Regions from separate parts of the Streptomyces sp. NPDC024017 genome, predicted to be linked through region 1. Evidence: riboswitches for the same ligand, from Rfam matches in the RefSeq annotation. Region 1 holds a riboswitch; each other region holds the start of a gene.

Region 1 (2,254 bases):
ACCCGACCCTGCCCGCGGTACGGGTCGACCGGCGCGACGAGCTGTGGGGCGAGCCCATCAGCAAGGTGCTGCTGCGCCATCCCCATCTGTCGGACGACGAGTTGGCGGCGACGGCCCGCTCGGTGGTCGGCTCACTGGCGACGGTGACGATGTCGGGGCCCGGCACGGTCGAGCTCCAGCCGTGCGGGATCACCAAGGCGACGGGTCTGGCGCTGGCCGCCGAGCATCTGGGGCTGCGGCCCTCGGACACCATCGCCTTCGGCGACATGCCCAACGACATCCCGATGTTCGACTGGGCCGGCCACGGCGTCGCGATGGCGAACGCCCATCCCGAACTCAAGGCCGTGGCCGACGAGGTCACCCTGTCGAACGAGGACGACGGCATCGCCGTCGTCCTCGAGCGACTGCTGGGCGGGACGGCTCAGTACGGGCCGTTGACGTTGTCGATCGAGCCGTAGCGGTCGGCCGCGTAGTTGCAGGCCGCGGTGATGTTGGCGACCGGGTCGTACGGGTCCCACGACGTGCCGTCCACGTGGTAGGCCTGGAAGGTCGGGTCGATGGTCTGGAGCAGGCCCTTGGACGGGGTGCCCTTGGCGGCGTTGGAGTCCCAGTTGTTGATCGCCAGGGGGTTGCCGGACGACTCGCGCATGACGTTGCGGTGGATGCCGTCGTAGGACCCGGGGATCCCCTTCTGCGCCATGATGTCCAGCGCCTCGCGGATCCACCCGTCGAGGTTGTTCGCGTAGGTCTTCGCGGACGCCTGGGTGGCCTGGGCGACGCCGCCGGCGGGCTTCGCGGCCGGCTTGGCGGGGGCGGACGACTTGGTCGCCGTCTTCTTCGCGGCGCTCGTCTTGGTGGTCTTCACCGTCAGCTTCAGACCCGGGTGGATCAGCTTCGGGTTGTCGCCGACGGCGGCGCGGTTGTCCTTGTAGAGCTGCTTCCAGCCGCCCGAGACGTCGTACCTGTCCGCGATGCGGGCGAGCGAGTCGCCCTTGACCACGGTGTACGCGAGGGACTTGGCGGGCTGGGCCGCCTGCGGCACCGACTGCGCGGCGGCGGGGGCGCCCTGGGGCTCGGCGGCGCTCGCGTGGGTGGCGCCGAGGAGCGGAAGGGTGAGTGCGGCTCCGCCGGTACCGGCGGCGATGAAGCCTCGGCTCAGCGGGTTGGTTCTGGGGCGACGGTGCTTGCCTCGTCCGGCCATGGCGATGTTCCTCTCCGGCGCCTGCGAGGTGAGCTGTCGGGTTCGGGCCGGGAGGTGCCCGGCCGCGTACGGCTGTGTGCCGTACGCGGCTTCACCCCGAGCCGTGCCGCTGTGCGGACCGGCGACTTACCTGGGTCCCCCGCTCCTGCCCTGCGTGAGTGAGTCGTCCAGTGGGGAGTCCGGGCGGCGGCAGGATTAGGCGTCCGCCGGACAGGCCGGGAACGTATGCGAGAGCACATGTCGGGAACAAGCACCTCAATCACATATCGCGCGGTTGACCTTGGTCGGGGGTGTTTGCGCCGCTTGATCCTTTGCGGGAGCCAAGGCTCAACTGGCTTTCGGGGGAAGGTGTTACGGGCGGGTGTCGAGAGGGGAGGAAAAAGGGGAAGAAGTGATTCAACTCACTGATCACGAGTCCGTGGGGCAATTAACGCCAAGGGGAATTCACCTACTCATCACGGCAAATCGTGCATAGTTCGCTACCCCTGGGTAAGTCGATAAATATCTGTTCTTATAGGTTGATCGAAAACATAACGGTCGTGATCGGATACCACCCGGCCTGTAACCATGGGCGCTGGCGGTGATCGAAACGTGACCGGATACGCTGACTCGAGTGATGGCAGCGACCTATCGACAATCCGCGTAATCACCGGCAGACACAGCAGACAGGAGACCCCTCGTGACCGACGTCGGGCCGTTCGGGCTGAGCGTGCGGGACCAGGCTCTGGAAGCCGATGTCCAGGCCGGATTGACGGCTGTCGAGGAAGGCTTGCTCGAGGCCACCAAGAGTGAGGTGCCCTTCATCACGGAGGCCGCCCAGCATCTGGTGCGGGCCGGCGGCAAGCGGTTCCGCCCGCTGCTCGTGATGCTCTCCGCCCAGTTCGGTGACCGGTACGCGCCCGGGATCGTGCCCTCGGCCGTCGTCGTGGAGCTGACCCACCTCGCCACGCTGTACCACGACGACGTCATGGACGAGGCCACCGTGCGCCGCGGTGTCGCGAGCGCGAACACCCGCTGGGGCAACTCCGTCGCGGTCCTCACCGGAGACTTCCT
Region 2 (2,254 bases), on a different contig from region 1:
GCTGTCCTGCTGCTGAGCGGCCTCGTCCTGCGCCTTCTGCTGCGCGGCCTGCTGCCGGGCCAGCTCGGCGGCCTTGCGGGCCGCCTCCTCGCGCTTCTCCTTCTCGATCGCCGCGAGCCGGGCCTTCTCCTCGGCGGTCAGCTTCGACATCAGCTCGCGCGCGTCGGCGAGCTTGCGCTGGACGGTGGCCTTGGCCGTCTTCAGATCGCCCTGCGACTCGGTCAGCGTCTCCAGGCTGTCGGTGGCCTCCTGGCGCTTCTTCATCGTCTCGGACTGCTGCGTGACGTAGTCGTCGACCGCGACCTTCTGACGGCCCGTCATCCGGTCCATCAGCTGGTTCTGGTCGAAGTAGTCCTGCGGGGTGTCCGCGAGCAGGAACGTCGCCGTGTCCGGGGCGGCGGCGCCGGTGCGGTACTGGGCGGAGGCGAAGGAACCCAGCTCCTCGCGCGCCTCGTTGAGCTTCTGGGTGCGCTGGGCGACGTCGTCCAGGAGGGTGTCGACGCGCTTGCGCTGCTTCGCGGTCTTCTCCTTGGCCGCGTTGTACTTGTCGGTCGCCGACTCGGCCTGGCGGTACAGGTCGTCGACCTTCTTCTCGACTTCCTCGAGGCTGGGCTTGTCGTCGGCCTCGGGTGCGGCGTTGGCCGACTGGGACAGCAGGGCCACGGACGTGAGGGCCGCCGTTGCGAGGGCGGGGGTCCGTATGCCTGCCACGCGCGTACCCGTAGGACGCGACTTGCGGTGCGACGCCAAGGGAGGCGACTCCTTCCATGTTCCGCCTACCGGGTTAGCTGTCGGGTTCGGGCGGGTGGTTCGGAAGGTTTGCCCTACGGCCTTCTCCGCACAGGGAGTCGGGCCGATTCACCCCAGGTTCACGGTTGGGTCCCCGGCTCCGGCTGCCGCTGCGGCACGCCGGACTCGGCGGAGGCCGCGCGGCCCGGCGACGTTCGCCGGTGGGGGTCGTGCGGCCTGGTCGCACGGTAGCCAACTCGTGTGGCCCTTGTGAAGGTTGATGGGTGATATGCCCGATACATTTTCGTGACCTTATTCCTGAGCGTTGCGGAGAGTGAATGATCAGGGATGGTTGGTCATGGATGGTCCGCAATTGCGGGGGGTGTGGCAGACCGTGATCAAGCGGTCATGGAGGGCGACAATGGGCCGCCGGGCGGTCGGCGGGATGCCGGGAGCGGGGCGATGTTCTCAGGGCGGCGGCGGGCTGTCAGTGGGGCGCCCTAGACTCGGAGAGCGATGAGCAGCCTCTTTGACGACAGCTTCCTGGCGAACCTCCAGGCCCAGCGGGGCCCCGCGGACGAGCCCCCGCCGCCACCCGAGGACGATCACGTTCCGGAGCCGATTCCGGACGATCTGTTCGGCGGGAAGTTCGACGTGCCCCCGGACCGGGACGCCTACTACCGGGACGGCGCCCCCCGCCCGGTGGTGGACACCGCCGCCCTCCTGGAGGGGCTGAACGACAACCAGCGCGCCGCCGTCGTCCACTCCGGCTCCCCGCTGCTCATCGTGGCCGGCGCCGGCTCAGGCAAGACCCGGGTGCTCACGCACCGCATCGCCCACCTGCTCGCCGAGCGCGGCGCGCACCCGGGCCAGATCCTCGCGATCACCTTCACCAACAAGGCCGCCGGCGAGATGAAGGAGCGCGTCGAGCAGCTCGTCGGCCCGCGCGCGAACGCCATGTGGGTCATGACGTTCCACAGCGCGTGCGTGCGCATCCTGCGGCGGGAGAGCAAGAAGCTCGGCTTCACCTCCTCCTTCTCGATCTACGACGCCGCCGACTCCAAGCGTCTGATGGCCCTGGTCTGCCGTGACCTGGACCTCGACCCCAAGCGCTTCCCGCCGAAGTCCTTCAGCGCCAAGATCAGCAACCTGAAGAACGAGCTGATCGACGAGGAGGACTTCGCAGCCCAGGCCACCGACGGCTTCGAGAAGACGCTCGCCCAGGCCTACGCCATGTACCAGTCGCGGCTGCGCGAGGCGAACGCCCTCGACTTCGACGACCTGATCATGACGACGGTCAATCTGCTGCGCGCCTTCCCGGACGTCGCCGAGCACTACCGCCGCCGCTTCCGGCACGTCCTGGTGGACGAGTACCAGGACACCAACCACGCCCAGTACGCCCTGGTCCGCGAGCTGGTCGGCACCTCCGAGCACCCCGTCGACGTACCGCCCGAGGCCGAGGTCCCGCCCGCCGAGCTGTGCGTGGTGGGCGACGCCGACCAGTCGATCTACGCCTTCCGCGGCG
Region 3 (2,254 bases), on a different contig from region 1:
CTGCGGGTGGTCGGCACGGGGCACAGCTCCTTCAGAAAGCGCTTGCACTCACGATGCGATCACTGTGTCGCAACTGCCGCCCCCTGTCGATCCCTTGAGGCGTTCGAGGCGGACACACCGAAGGCCGGACCCGGGGATCGGGGTCCGGCCTTCGGTCGCGTGTCAGGCAGGTGGTCGTGCGGTCGGTCAGCCGACGGAGACGCCGTGCGAGCGCAGGAAGGCGACCGGGTCCACGTCGGAGCCGTAGTCCGGCGTGGTGCGGATCTCGAAGTGCAGGTGCGGTCCGGTCACGTTGCCGGTCGCGCCCGACAGGCCGACCTGCTGCCCGGCGGTCACGGTCTGGCCGGCCGAGACGGAGAGCTGGGACAGGTGGGCGTACTGGGCGTAGTGGCCGTCGTTCAGCTTGATGACGACCTGGTTGCCGTAGGCGCCGCCCCAGCCGGCGGAGACGACCGTGCCCGCGCCGACGGCCTTGAGGGAGGTGCCGGTCGGGACGACGAAGTCGACACCGGTGTGGTAACCGCTGGACCACATGCTGCCGGACATGCGGTACGGCGTGCCGACGGTGGCACCGTCCACCGGGAGGGCGTAGCCGCTGGAGTTGCTCTCGGCGGCGGGCTTGGCGGCGGGCTTGGCGGCGGCCGGCTTCGCGGCGGTCTCCGCCTTCGGGGCCGACTCGGCGGCGGACGACTTGGAGGCCGACGACTTCGGCGCGGACGGGGCCGCGGGCTTCGGCGCGCTCGCCGCCTTCTTGCCGATCGACAGCTTCAGGCCCGGGTGAATCAGCGACGGGTCGGAGCCGACGGCGTCGCGGTTGTCCGCGTAGAGCTTCTTCCAGCCGCCGCTGACGTTCTGGTCGTCGGCGATCTTCGCGAGGTAGTCGCCGGCCTTCACGGTGTACGTGCGGGCACCATTGGCCTTTTCGGCAGCCTTCTTCTCGGCGGCCGGAGCGGACTGGACGGCCTTTTCAGGAGCCGACTGCGGGGTGGCGGCGTGGGCGCCGGCGGCCCCCATGAGCGGCAGGGCGAGGGCGGCCCCGCCGGTTCCGGCGACGGCGATGGAGCGGGTGAAACGCTGAGTCTTGGGGCGGCGGTGCTTACCCTTCGCGGGCATGGCGAATTCCTCTCCGTCGCCTGCGAGGTGAGCTGTCGGGTGCGAGCTGGAGATGCCCGGCCGCGCCAGGGCGCGGCTTAACCCCAAGCCGTTCCGGGAACCGGAACAGGCGTCTTACCTGTGGGTCCCCCGCTCCTGCCGTACGTCGGGTCAGTGTGTGGGGCTCCGGGCGGCGGCAGGATTAGGCGTCCGTCCGGATTGGTGTGGAACGTAAGCGACCACGACGCAATAGGACAAGCTTGCGGTTGCCCATGACGGTGTTTTTCTTGACGCGTCGGCACATGTGACGTCACCGAGCGTGGATTACGGATCTCCCGCTTTCCTCAATATCCCTGAATAACGCCAGAATTACGTGAACATGGCAACAACACATCGTCACGAATATGACGATGGTCACGCACCCCGACCTCATCTCCTTTACGATCGGGGCACGTTACCCCTTAACGACTTAAGCGCCCTATTCGGACAGAAGGGCTACTTCCGCTTAAGGCGGACGACCGTGGCGTCCAGATCCCCGCACAGGCCGACCCGCAGTCCGTGATGGAGCAGTACGGCCCCTCGGTGAACTTCGCCCGTTTCGAGGCATTCGTACGATGCCGCCGGGTCGAGGCCGCGCAGCCGGAGCGCCGGCACGGCCTCGCCGTAGCGCTGCGCCTGGAGCCAGGCGAGGACGACGGTCTCGTCGCCGAGGGCGTACTGCACGGCGCTCAGTCCGCCCTCCGGGGGACGCAGCCGGTACAGATCACCGCGCTGCACCACCGGCCGGATCTCCTTGTAGAGCCCCACCCACTCCCGCGCCTCGGCGAGCTCCTCGCTCGTCCACTTCGTGAGGTCGCCGCCGACGCCCAGCACGCCGGCCATGGCACTGACGAAGCGGAACCGCAGGGAGCTGGCCCGCCGGTTGAGCATGGCGTTCGGGCTGTCGGTGACCCAGGCGGCCATGACCCGGGCCGGATGGATCTGGCTGAAGCCGTGCTGGATGGCGAGCCGGTCGAGCGGGTCGGTGTTGTCGGAGGTCCACACCTGGTCCGTGCGGCTCAGCACGCTGAGGTCGATCCGCCCGCCACCGCCCGAGCAGGACTCGAAGGCGACGCCCGGGTGGGCGGCCCGCAGCCGGTCCAGCAGGGCGTACAAGCCGTGC

Evidence for each region. Region 1 has a riboswitch for cyclic di-AMP ahead of AB0G20_RS37695 (transglycosylase SLT domain-containing protein). Riboswitches for the same ligand answer to the same signal wherever they lie in the genome.
Region 2: it holds a riboswitch for cyclic di-AMP, as region 1 does, so the genes downstream of both, AB0G20_RS32760 (NlpC/P60 family protein) here and AB0G20_RS37695 (transglycosylase SLT domain-containing protein) in region 1, are expected to answer to the same signal.
Region 3: it holds a riboswitch for cyclic di-AMP, as region 1 does, so the genes downstream of both, AB0G20_RS13555 (LysM peptidoglycan-binding domain-containing M23 family metallopeptidase) here and AB0G20_RS37695 (transglycosylase SLT domain-containing protein) in region 1, are expected to answer to the same signal.

The regions. Positions count from the first base shown of each region.
Region 1 covers NZ_JBEZYZ010000022.1:64,354-66,607, forward strand. Annotated here, with positions in the region: gene AB0G20_RS37690 (Cof-type HAD-IIB family hydrolase) at 1-458, shown strand, start outside; gene AB0G20_RS37695 (transglycosylase SLT domain-containing protein) at 422-1,201, opposite strand; cyclic di-AMP (ydaO/yuaA leader) riboswitch at 1,207-1,380, opposite strand; gene AB0G20_RS37700 (polyprenyl synthetase family protein) at 1,881-2,254, shown strand, end outside.
Region 2 covers NZ_JBEZYZ010000014.1:104,454-106,707, forward strand. Annotated here, with positions in the region: gene AB0G20_RS32760 (NlpC/P60 family protein) at 1-750, opposite strand, end outside; cyclic di-AMP (ydaO/yuaA leader) riboswitch at 759-931, opposite strand; gene pcrA (DNA helicase PcrA) at 1,246-2,254, shown strand, end outside.
Region 3 covers NZ_JBEZYZ010000004.1:490,373-492,626, reverse strand. Annotated here, with positions in the region: gene AB0G20_RS13560 (DUF6250 domain-containing protein) at 1-17, opposite strand, end outside; gene AB0G20_RS13555 (LysM peptidoglycan-binding domain-containing M23 family metallopeptidase) at 187-1,113, opposite strand; cyclic di-AMP (ydaO/yuaA leader) riboswitch at 1,118-1,279, opposite strand; gene AB0G20_RS13550 (alpha-galactosidase) at 1,588-2,254, opposite strand, start outside.